2 regions of the Streptomyces sp. NPDC001770 genome follow, and region 2 is predicted to be linked to the other one. Evidence: riboswitches for the same ligand, from Rfam matches in the RefSeq annotation. Region 2 holds a riboswitch; the other holds the start of a gene.
What was found. Region 2 has a riboswitch for cobalamin ahead of ACWCSV_RS17705 (ribonucleoside-diphosphate reductase subunit alpha). Riboswitches for the same ligand answer to the same signal wherever they lie in the genome.

Region 1: linked by a shared signal. The riboswitch ahead of cobN (cobaltochelatase subunit CobN) and the one ahead of ACWCSV_RS17705 (ribonucleoside-diphosphate reductase subunit alpha) in region 2 are both predicted to bind cobalamin.

The regions. Positions count from the first base shown of each region.
Region 1 is NZ_JBSFFN010000008.1:17,025-22,201, forward strand. It holds gene cobN (cobaltochelatase subunit CobN) at 1-3,188, opposite strand, end outside; cobalamin riboswitch at 3,221-3,368, opposite strand; gene cobG (precorrin-3B synthase) at 3,462-4,784, shown strand; gene ACWCSV_RS09610 (precorrin-8X methylmutase) at 4,893-5,177, shown strand, end outside.
Region 2 is NZ_JBSFFN010000018.1:13,294-18,470, reverse strand. It holds gene ACWCSV_RS17710 (ribonucleotide-diphosphate reductase subunit beta) at 1-741, opposite strand, end outside; gene ACWCSV_RS17705 (ribonucleoside-diphosphate reductase subunit alpha) at 741-3,152, opposite strand; cobalamin riboswitch at 3,298-3,455, opposite strand; gene ACWCSV_RS17700 (GNAT family N-acetyltransferase) at 3,584-4,096, opposite strand; gene ACWCSV_RS17695 (hypothetical protein) at 4,152-4,796, opposite strand; gene mctP (monocarboxylate uptake permease MctP) at 4,918-5,177, opposite strand, start outside.

The sequences.
Region 1 (5,177 bases), on a different contig from region 2:
TCGGGCGCGGTGCCCTTCAGCGCCCGCACGGCCGCCACCATGCCGCCGTGGTACTGGAAGTAGTCGTCCGAGTCCGCGATGTCGTGCTCGCGGGTGTCGGTGTTCTTCGCGGCGACCTCGATGCGCCGGTACGCGGTCTCCATCTCCTCGCGCGCCGGGCGCCCGTCGAGCTCGCGGCCGTAGGCGTAGCCGCCCCACACGGTGTAGACCTCGGCGAGGTCGGCATCGGTGCGCCAGTCGCGGGAGTCGATGAGCTGGAGGAGCCCGGCGCCGTACGTGCCCGGGCGCGAGCCGAAGATCCGGGTGGTGGCCCGGCGTTCGTCGCCGTGCTCGGCGAGGTCGGCCTGGGCGTGGGCGCGTACGTAGTTCTGCTCGGCCGGTTCGTCGAGCGAGGCGGCGAGCCGTACGGCGTCGTCCAGCAGGCCCACCGTGTGCGGGAAGGCGTCCCGGAAGAAGCCGGAGATGCGGAGCGTCACATCGATGCGGGGGCGGCCCAACTCCTCGTACGCGATGGGCTCCAGTCCGGTGACGCGGCGCGAGGCGTCGTCCCATACGGGGCGGATGCCGAGCAGCGCGAACGCCTCGGCGATGTCGTCGCCCGCCGTGCGCATCGCGCTGGTGCCCCAGAGCGAGAGGCCGACGGAGGAGGGCCAGTCGCCGTTGTCGGTGCGGTAGCGGGTCAGCAGCGAGTCGGCGAGGGCCTGCCCGGTCTCCCAGGCGAGCTTGGAGGGGACGGCCTTCGGGTCGACGGAGTAGAAGTTCCGGCCGGTCGGCAGTACGTTGACGAGCCCGCGCAGCGGCGAGCCGGAGGGCCCGGCAGGGACGAAGCCACCGTTCAACGCGTGAACGGTGTGGGTGAGTTCGTCGGTGGTGGCGGCGAGGCGCGGCACCACCTCGGTGGCGGCGAAGGCGAGGATGTCGGCGACGGCGGGCGCCAGGCCGGCGGCGACGGCCGCGACGGCGGACGGGTCCCATCCGGCGTCCTCCATCGCCTGGACCAGGGCGCGGGCCTGCTCCTCGATCTCGTCGGCGGCGGTGCGGGTGGCGGCGGACTCGTCCAGGCCGAGCGCCTCGCGCAGCCCGGGGAGCGACGCGGTGCCGCCCCAGATCTGGCGGGCGCGAAGCACCGCGAGGACCAGGTTGACCCGGTCGTTCCCGGCCGGGGGACTGCCCAGCACGTGCAGGCCGTCGCGGATCTGGACGTCCTTGATCTCGCAGAGCCAGCCGTCGAGATGCATGATGAACTCGTCGAAGCCCTCGTCCTCGGGCCGGTCTTCGAGCCCGAGGTCGTGGTCGAGCTTCGCGGCCTGGATGAGCGTCCAGATCTGGGCGCGGATCGCGGGCAGCTTCGCCGGGTCCATCGCGGCGATCTGGGCGTGCTCGTCGAGGAGTTGTTCCAGGCGCGCGATGTCGCCGTAGCTGTCGGCGCGGGCCATCGGCGGCACCAGGTGGTCGACGAGCGTGGCGTGCACCCGGCGCTTGGCCTGGGTGCCCTCGCCCGGGTCGTTGACGAGGAACGGGTAGACCAGCGGCAGGTCGCCGAGGGCCGCGTCCGGTCCGCAGGCGGCGGACAGCCCGGCGTTCTTGCCGGGCAGCCACTCCAGGTTGCCGTGCTTGCCGAGGTGGATCATCGCGTCGGCGCCGAAGCCGCCGTCCTCGGCGGTGGCGGCGATCCAGCGGTAGGCGGCCAGGTAGTGGTGCGAGGGCGGCAGGTCGGGGTCGTGGTAGATCGCGATCGGGTTCTCACCGAAGCCGCGCGGCGGCTGGATGAGGATCAGCAGATTGCCGCGCCGCAGCGCCGCGAGGACGATGTCGCCCTCCGGGTTCGCCGAACGGTCCACGAACATCTCGCCGGGCGCCGGACCCCAGTGCTCCTCGACCGCCGTGCGCAGCTCGGCGGGGAGGGTGGCGAACCAGCGGCGGTAGTCGGCCGCCGGGATACGGACCGGGTTGGCGGCCAGCTGCTCCTCGGTCAGCCACTCCTGGTCGTGGCCGCCCGCCTCGATCAGCGCGTGGATCAGCTCGTCGCCGTCGCCGGAGACCAGGCCCGGGATCCCGTCCGCGGGCCCGAAGTCGTACCCCTCGGCGCGCAGCCGGCGCAGCAGGGCGACGGCGCTCGCGGGGGTGTCCAGGCCGACCGCGTTGCCGATGCGGGAGTGCTTGGTCGGGTACGCGGAGAGCACCAGGGCGATCCGCTTCTCCGCGTTCGGGATGTGCCGCAGGCGGGCGTGGCGGACGGCGATCCCGGCGACCCGGGCGGCGCGCTCGGGGTCGGGGACGTACGCGGGCAGGCCGTCCGCGTCGATCTCCTTGAAGGAGAACGGCACCGTGATCAGGCGCCCGTCGAACTCCGGCACCGCGATCTGGGTGGCCGCGTCCAGCGGGGAGACGCCCTCGTCGTTCTCCTCCCACGCGGCGCGCGACCCGGTCAGGCAGAGCGCCTGGAGGATCGGTACGTCCAGCCCGGTCAGGGCGCCCGCGTCCCAGGACTCGTCGTCGCCGCCCGCCGACGCCTCGGCGGGACGGGTGCCGCCCGCCGCGAGGACGGTGGTCACGATCGCGTCGGCCGCGCGCAGGGCGTCGATCAGCCCGGGTTCGGGGGTACGGAGCGAGGCCACGTACAGCGGGAGCGCGCGGGCCCCGGCGTCCTCCACGGCAGTGCAGAGCGCGTCCACGAACGCGGTGTTGCCACTCATGTGGTGGGCGCGGTAGTAGAGCACCGCCACCGTGGGCGCGGTCCCGGGAAGCTCGCGGGCGGTCCGCTCCAGCGGGCCCCAGGCGGGGGCCGGGGCGGGCGGCTCGAAGCCGTGGCCGGTGAGCAGCACGGTGTCGGAGAGGAACCGGGCCAGCTGGCCGAGGTTCTCCGGGCCGCCGTGCGCGAGGTAGGCGTGGGCCTCGGCCGCGATGCCGATCGGGACGGTGGACGCGGCCATCAGCTGGGCGTCGGGAGCCTGCTCGCCGGTGAGGACGACGACCGGGAGGCCGGCGGCCCTGACCTGGTCGAGCCCCTCCTCCCAGGCACGCACCCCGCCGAGGAGGCGGACCACCACGAGCCCGGCGCCGTCGAGCAGTGCCGGGAGCCGGTCGAGCGGGAGCCGGGAGGGGTTGGCGTAGCGGTAGCGGACCGGGCCCTCGCAGGCGCGGGCGCTCAGCAGGTCGGTGTCGGAGGTCGACAGGAGCAGGATCATGCCGAGTCAGCCCTTCCTCGGGGTGTCCACGCCCCGGGCGGTGTCGGACGGCGGGAGTTCCTGACTCGTACGGCCGCGTCAGCGGGACGTACTCACAGTGGCGGGACCGCGCCGGAATCTCACCGGGCTTCCTCCCATGGCGCCGTCTGGCGTCGGCGGACCGAATGGTCCACCGTGAGCATCCTAGGGTGTGCGTCTCCGCCACGGCAGAGGGCCTCCGGGGGGCGGCACAGGTCACATGTGCGCTCCGGTGACCTTCCTGGGGACGTGGGTATGCTCGCCGCCATGTCCGCAACCGCCGATTCGCCCGGTTCCCCGGCCGCCGGTACCGCCCGGACCGGCGGCGACGCCTGTCCGGGAACGCTGCGGCTGCACCGGGCGGACGACGGTGCGCTGGCGCGCGTACGGATACCCGGCGGGGTGCTGACCGCCGCTCAGGCACGCACCCTGCTGGCCGCGGCCGAGCGGCTCGGCGACGGCGAACTGCACCTCACCTCGCGCGGCAACCTCCAACTCCGTGGGCTGGGAGCCGAGTGCGGCGGCGAACTCGCCGAACTGCTGAGCCGTGCGGGGCTGTTGCCGTCCGAGCGGCACGAGCGCGTCAGGAACGTCGTCGCCTCCCCGCTCTCCGGTCTCGACACCTCCAAACGCCCCGAAATACGCCCCTGGCTCACCGGGTTGGACACCTTGCTCTGCGGGAGCGAGCGGGCGGCCGCGCTCTCCGGCCGCTTCCTCTTCGCCCTCGACGACGGCCGGGGTGACGTGGACGCGCTGGGCGCCGACCTCACCCTGATCGCGGTCGGCGGCGGCCGGGCGCTGCTCCGGACCGGCCCCGGCGGCCCCCTCCTCCCCGTCCCCTTCGACGAGGCCCCGCGCGCCGCGCTGCTCGCCGCCGAGGCCTTCCTCGACCTGGCGGCCGACCCCGGCGTCTGGCGGATCTCCGCCCTCCCCGACGCCGCCCGCGCCGCCCTCCCCGCCGAGGCCGCCCGCCGCGCGGGGCTCGTACCACTGACCGTCGACGGACCGCCCGGCCCTGCCACCCCCGCGGTCCCCGAGCCCGGGGCCGTGACCGGACCCGGGGGCGCGGTCGCGCTGCACGCCGGGGTACCGATGGGGCGGCTGACCGGCGCGCGGTGGCGGACGCTCGTGGAGGCCGCGGAACGCCTCGGTTCCGGCGAGCTGCGCTGCACCCCGTGGCGCGGGGTCGTCGTGCCGGACCTGGCCGCCGAAGCCGCCCGGGAGGCCCTGGCCGTACTCGCCGAAGCCGGCCTGGTGACCGGGCCGGAATCTCCGTGGGCCGGGGTCGGCGCGTGCGTCGGGCGCCCCGGCTGCGCGAAGTCGCTGGCCGACGTGCGGGCCGAGGCGGAGGCCGCGCTCGGACCGCGCGCCCCACGCGCGCGGCTGCCCGTGTACTGGTCCGGGTGCGAACGCCGCTGCGGCCACCCCCACGGGGAGTGGATCGACGTCGTCGCCACCCCGGCGGGACACCGGATCGCGCGGGTGCGGGGGGAGTCGCGGGACGCCCCGGTGGCCGTCCCGGACGATCCGGCCGCGCTCGCCGCAGCGGTGGCGGCGGCCCGGGACACCCGTACCTGACCCGCCCGCGCCCCTGAACACGCGTCCCACCTGCCCCACCCGACCCACCGAACCGACCACGCCCCGGCACAGGACCGCCCGTGCCCGACCGAAGAAAGCGACAGCACTGTGCATCAGTACGAGAAGGACGGACCGGCGATCTACCGCCAGTCCTTCGCCACCATCCGCGCGGAGGCGGATCTCGCCGGTCTGCCCGCCGACGTCAGCCAGGTCGCGGTCCGGATGATCCACGCGTGCGGCATGGTCGACCTCGTACGCGACCTCGCCTTCTCCCCGACCGCCGTGGCCGACGCCCGCGCCGCGCTCCGCGCCGGGGCCCCGATCCTCTGCGACGTGGCGATGGTCGCCAGCGGAGTCACCCGCAAACGGCTGCCCGCGGAGAACGAGGTCGTC
Region 2 (5,177 bases):
GACCTGCTGCTGGAGTTCGTCGTCGAAGAGGTCCGGCTCCTCCTTGCGGACGGTGTCCACGACCTCGAAGGCGAAGTTCATGTGCATCGTCTCGTCGCGGAACACCCAGTTGGTGCCCGTGGCGAGGCCGTGCAGCAGGCCTCGCGAGCGGAACCAGTAGACGTACGCGAACGCGCCGTAGAAGAACAGCCCCTCGATGCACGCCGCGAAGCAGATCAGGTTCAGCAGGAACCGGCGCCGGTCGGCCTTGGTCTCCAGCCGCTCGATCTTCTCCACCGAGTCCATCCAGCGGAAGCAGAACTGTGCCTTCTCGCGGATGGACGGGATCTCCTCCACCGCGTCGAACGCGGCGGCACGGTCGTCCGGGTCGGGCAGGTAGGTGTCGAGCAGCGTCAGATAGAACTGGACGTGCACGGCCTCCTCGAACAGCTGGCGCGACAAGTACAGCCGGGCCTCGGGGGAGTTGATGTGCTTGTACAGCGTCAGCACGAGGTTGTTGGAGACGATCGAGTCGCCCGTGGCGAAGAACGCCACCAGCCGGCCGATCATGTGCTGCTCGCCCGGCGTCAGCTTGGCGAGGTCGGCCACGTCGGAGTGGAGGTCGACCTCCTCCACGGTCCAGGTGTTCTTGATCGCGTCCCGGTAGCGCTCGTAGAAGTCCGGGTAGCGCATGGGGCGCAGGGTCAGCTCGAAGCCCGGGTCGAGCAGGTTCTTCTCGTTGCTGGGGTCGGTGGTGCTCATTACTGGCAGGCCTCGCAGGACTCGGGGTTTTCGAGGGAGCAGGCGAGGGCCTCCGCGTCGGAGTACGCCTGCTGCACGGGGACGGTGGCGGGGACGGGGGCGGCGGCCTTCGCGGTACCGGAGGCGGCGCGGGCGATCCGGGTCGCCGGGCGCGAACGCAGGTAGTACGTCGTCTTCAGCCCCTGCTTCCAGGCGTACGCGTACATCGAGGAGAGCTTCCCGATGGTCGGCGTCTCCAGGAACAGGTTGAGCGACTGGCTCTGGTCGAGGTACGGCGTACGGGCCGCCGCCATGTCGATCAGGCCGCGCTGCGGGATCTCCCACGCCGTGCGGTACAGCGCGCGCACGTCCGCCGGGATCCAGCCGAAGCCCTGCACCGAGCCGCTCGCGTCGCGCAGCGCCTCACGGGTCCGCGCGTCCCACACGCCGAGCAGCTTCAGCTCGTCCACGAGATACGCGTTGACCTGGAGGAACTCACCGCTGAGCGTCTCGCGCTTGAAGAGGTTGGAGACCTGCGGCTCGATGCACTCGTACACCCCGGCGATCGAGGCGATGGTGGCGGTCGGCGCGATGGCGAGCAGCAGCGAGTTGCGCATCCCGGTCTTCGCGATCCGGGCGCGCAGCGCCTCCCACCGCTCCGGCCAGGCCGGCGCCGTGTCGTAGTGGTCCGGGTGCAGCACCCCGCGCGCGGCCCGGGTCTCGCTCCACGCGGGCAGCGGCCCGGACTTCTCGGCGAGGTCGCAGGAGGCCTCGTACGCGGCGAGCATGATCCGCTCCGAGATGCGGGTGGAGAGCTCGCGGGCCTCGGCGGAGTCGAACGGCAGCCGCAGCTGGAAGAAGACGTCCTGGAGACCCATCGCGCCCAGACCCACCGGCCGCCAGCGGGCGTTGGACCGGCCGGACTGCCCGGTCGGGTAGAAGTTGATGTCGACGACCCGGTCCAGGAAGGTCACGGCCGTGCGCACGGTGGCGTCCAGCCGCTCCCAGTCGATCGTCCCGTCCGCCACGAAGGCACCCAGGTTGACCGAGCCGAGGTTGCAGACGGCGGTCTCGCCGTCGTCGGTGACCTCCAGGATCTCCGTGCAGAGGTTCGAGGAGTGCACGACCCTGCCCGGCTCGGCGGTCTGGTTCGCGGTGCGGTTGGAGGCGTCCTTGAACGTCATCCAGCCCTGGCCGGTCTGCGCCAGGGTGCGCATCATCCGGCCGTACAGCTCGCGCGCGGGGATCGTCCGGCGGGCCAGGCCCTTCGCCTCGGCGGCCCGGTAGGCGGCGTCGAAGGCGTCGCCCCACAGGTCGACCAGCTCGGGCACGTCCGCGGGCGAGAAGAGCGACCAGCTGGAGTCGGCGTCGACCCGGCGCATGAACTCGTCGGGAATCCAGTGCGCCAGGTTCAGGTTGTGCGTACGCCGCTGGTCCTCACCGGTGTTGTCCCGCAGCTCCAGGAACTCCTCGATGTCCGCGTGCCAGGTCTCCAGGTAGACCGCGGCGGCGCCCTTGCGCCGGCCGCCCTGGTTGACGGCCGCGACGGAGGCGTCCAGCGTCTTCATGAACGGCACGATGCCGTTGGAGAGCCCGTTGGTGCCCCGGATCAGCGAACCGCGCGAGCGGATGCGCGAGAACGACAGACCGATGCCGCCCGCGTGCTTCGAGAGCCGCGCCACCTCGTGGTAACGGCCGTAGATCGAGTCCAGCTCGTCCAGCGGGGAGTCCAGCAGATAGCAGGAGGACATCTGCGGGTGGCGGGTGCCCGAGTTGAAGAGCGTGGGGGAGGAGGGCAGGTAGTCCAGCCGGCTCATCAGCCCGTAGAGCGCCGCGACCTCGTCCACCGCGCGCGCCGAGTCGTCCTCGGCGAGCCCGGCCGCGACCCGCAGCATGAAGTGCTGCGGGATCTCCACCACCTGACGGGTGAGCGGGTGGCGCAGCAGGTAGCGGCTGTAGAGGGTGCGCAGGCCGAAGTAGCCGAACCGGTCGTCGGCGCCGTCCGTGAGGGCTTCCTCGACCAGCGCGTCCAGCCGCTCGGCGTGCAGCGTCACGAACGCTGCCGTACGGTCCGCGATCAGGCCCTCGCGGTGGCCGACGGCGACCGACGCGGAGAACGACACCGCGCCCTCACCGGCCGCCTCGGCGGCGATGGTGCGGGTGAGGAGCCGGGCGGCGAGCCGCGAGTAGGCGGGGTCCTCCGCGATCAGGCCGGCGGCCGACTCGGTGGCCAGGGTCAGCAGCTCCGCCTCGTCGGCGTGCGCGCTGCGGCCGCGCAGCGCGGCGGCGGCGACCCTCCCCGGGTCGGTGTCCGGCAGGTCCGCGGTGAGGGCGGTCAGGGTGCGCAGCAGCGCGGTCCCGGGGCCGTCGACGGGCTCGGTCGCTGCGCTGGCTGCGGGCACGGACGCCGGATCGGCGGGCGCGATGGTCACGGTGGTGCTCTCCCTCGCTCGGCTCTGGACCGGCGGGGGGAGGAGGTGAGGGCCGCGGGGCGCGCCACCTGGAGACGGGCAGCACCGCACACGGCGTCCACCGGCCCATCCGCGAGGCCCGGACGTACGGGCGTCCGGTTCGGGTGAGCCGGACGCGCTGTCGGCAGGTAGCCGGACTCGAAGGTGCGCGAAACGCGCGGTTCACACCGTTGCGGGACAGTTCCGGATTCGCACCGGATTCCCCTGCGACGACAGCGAGACGAGCATACATGTGGTGGCCGGGCCGCGAGAACGCCCCACATGTTGTGGCGGTGCGGGGCGGTGTTCCGGTACGCGGGAGGGCGCGGCGGGCCTTCGGGGGCGTGGCCGCGGCCCGTCCGGGGTGGGGCGGAGAGGGTTCCGGACGGGGGTGCGGCCAGGGCCGGGGTCTCTCAGCCGCCGCTGCCCAGGTCCAGCCGGTAGGTGAGCAGTGTCAGGCCCGGCACCGGCCGCCAGTCGCGTTCCGGGGTGCGCGTGAAGCCGAGCCGGTGGTAGATCCGGTGTGCCCCGGACATGGCGGGCTGGGTCGACAGGGCGAGTCCGGTGACCCCGGCGGTGGCCCGGGCCCGCGCGGCGCACGCCCGTACGAGCGCTTCCCCGGCTCCCCGGCCGCGCCCCGCCCTGCCCACCGCGAGCATCCGGAACTCCGCCTCGTCCGCCGCCGCGACGTCGCACATGGGGCTGCCGGGCGGGGCGTAGGTCACCCCGCCGAGCACGGTGCCGGTGTCGTCCGCGGCCACCAGCACCTCGGCCACGGCGGCCCGGCCGGGCACGTCCCGCAGCCTGGCGAGATACGGGTCGTCCTCGCCCCCGCTCAACAGGCCGTCGCCGAGGTACGCCTGGGCCGTTATCTCGCCGAGGAGCGCGTACTCCTCCGGCTCGGCCCTTCTGATCGTCAGGTCCATGACCGCCATTCTGCGCGCCGCGCGGACGGGCGGACAGGCCGGTCCGTGAGAAGGATCAACCGCTCACGCCCACCTCGTTGTTCGGGGCCCCGTCGCCCTCCGGCGGGAGGTCGCCACGCTCGATCGGCTGCGAGCCGGGGGCCTGGCCGAGGGGCGGGAGGATCCTGTCGAGTTCGGCGTCGTCCGCCGGGTGGGCGGCTTCGGCCGCCTCGCGCAGGGTGGCGCGGTCCACGCCGGGGAGTCCGGCGCTGACCGTCACGGAGACGCCGCCCTCGGTGCGGGCGTAGGCGTGGCCGAGGGCGGTCGCGCTGTACCAGCTCTCGCCCTCGCGCTCGCAGACGGTGTAGCCGGCCGAGCCGTCGGCCACCGGCTTCTTGCCGCAGTCGGCGGGGGAGTGGTCGGCGCGCTCCACACCGAGTTGGATCACGTGCCCCTTCCTGTCCGTGTAGGAGCTGCCGAAGCCGTCGTCGCCGAGCACGCCCACCGACTGCGTCGCCAGGGTGTATCCGGCCACCTCGGTGACGTACACGCGGTCCGCGCGGGTCTGGAGGGCCGTCGCCCGCGCCTCCAGTTCGGCGTGGTCCGGTACGTCCGCGGCGGGGGACGCGCCGCCCGCGCCGGCGTGCTCGGTGCCGCAGCCGGCGAGGGTGAGGACCAGCAGAGCGGGCCAGAGGCCGCGCAGCCGGGTGCGAGATGTCATGAGCACATCCTTACGTACGGGGGGCGGTCCGGTCGCGGGGCGGGTACGCCGCCGGGCCGCCGCCCCTCCCACTGGGGGAGGACGCGACGGCCCGGCGGACGGTTCGGCAGGCGGGTCCGGGTCAGTGGCCGCCCGGCGCCCCCACGACGGCCGGCGGCAGCTCCGCCTGCACGCCCTTGTCGCCGACGTCCGCGGTGTAGTCCTCCGGCGAGGTCTCGTCGATGCCCGCCGGGGCCTTGAGCGCGTTGAGGACGAAGGTCACCACGACCACGACCACGACGTTCAGCACGAACGCGGTGAGACCGATGTAGCCGATCTCGCCGATGCCCGGGATCTCCTTCGACGAGCCGCCGAAGTGCTTCTGGGTCGGGGAGGCCACGC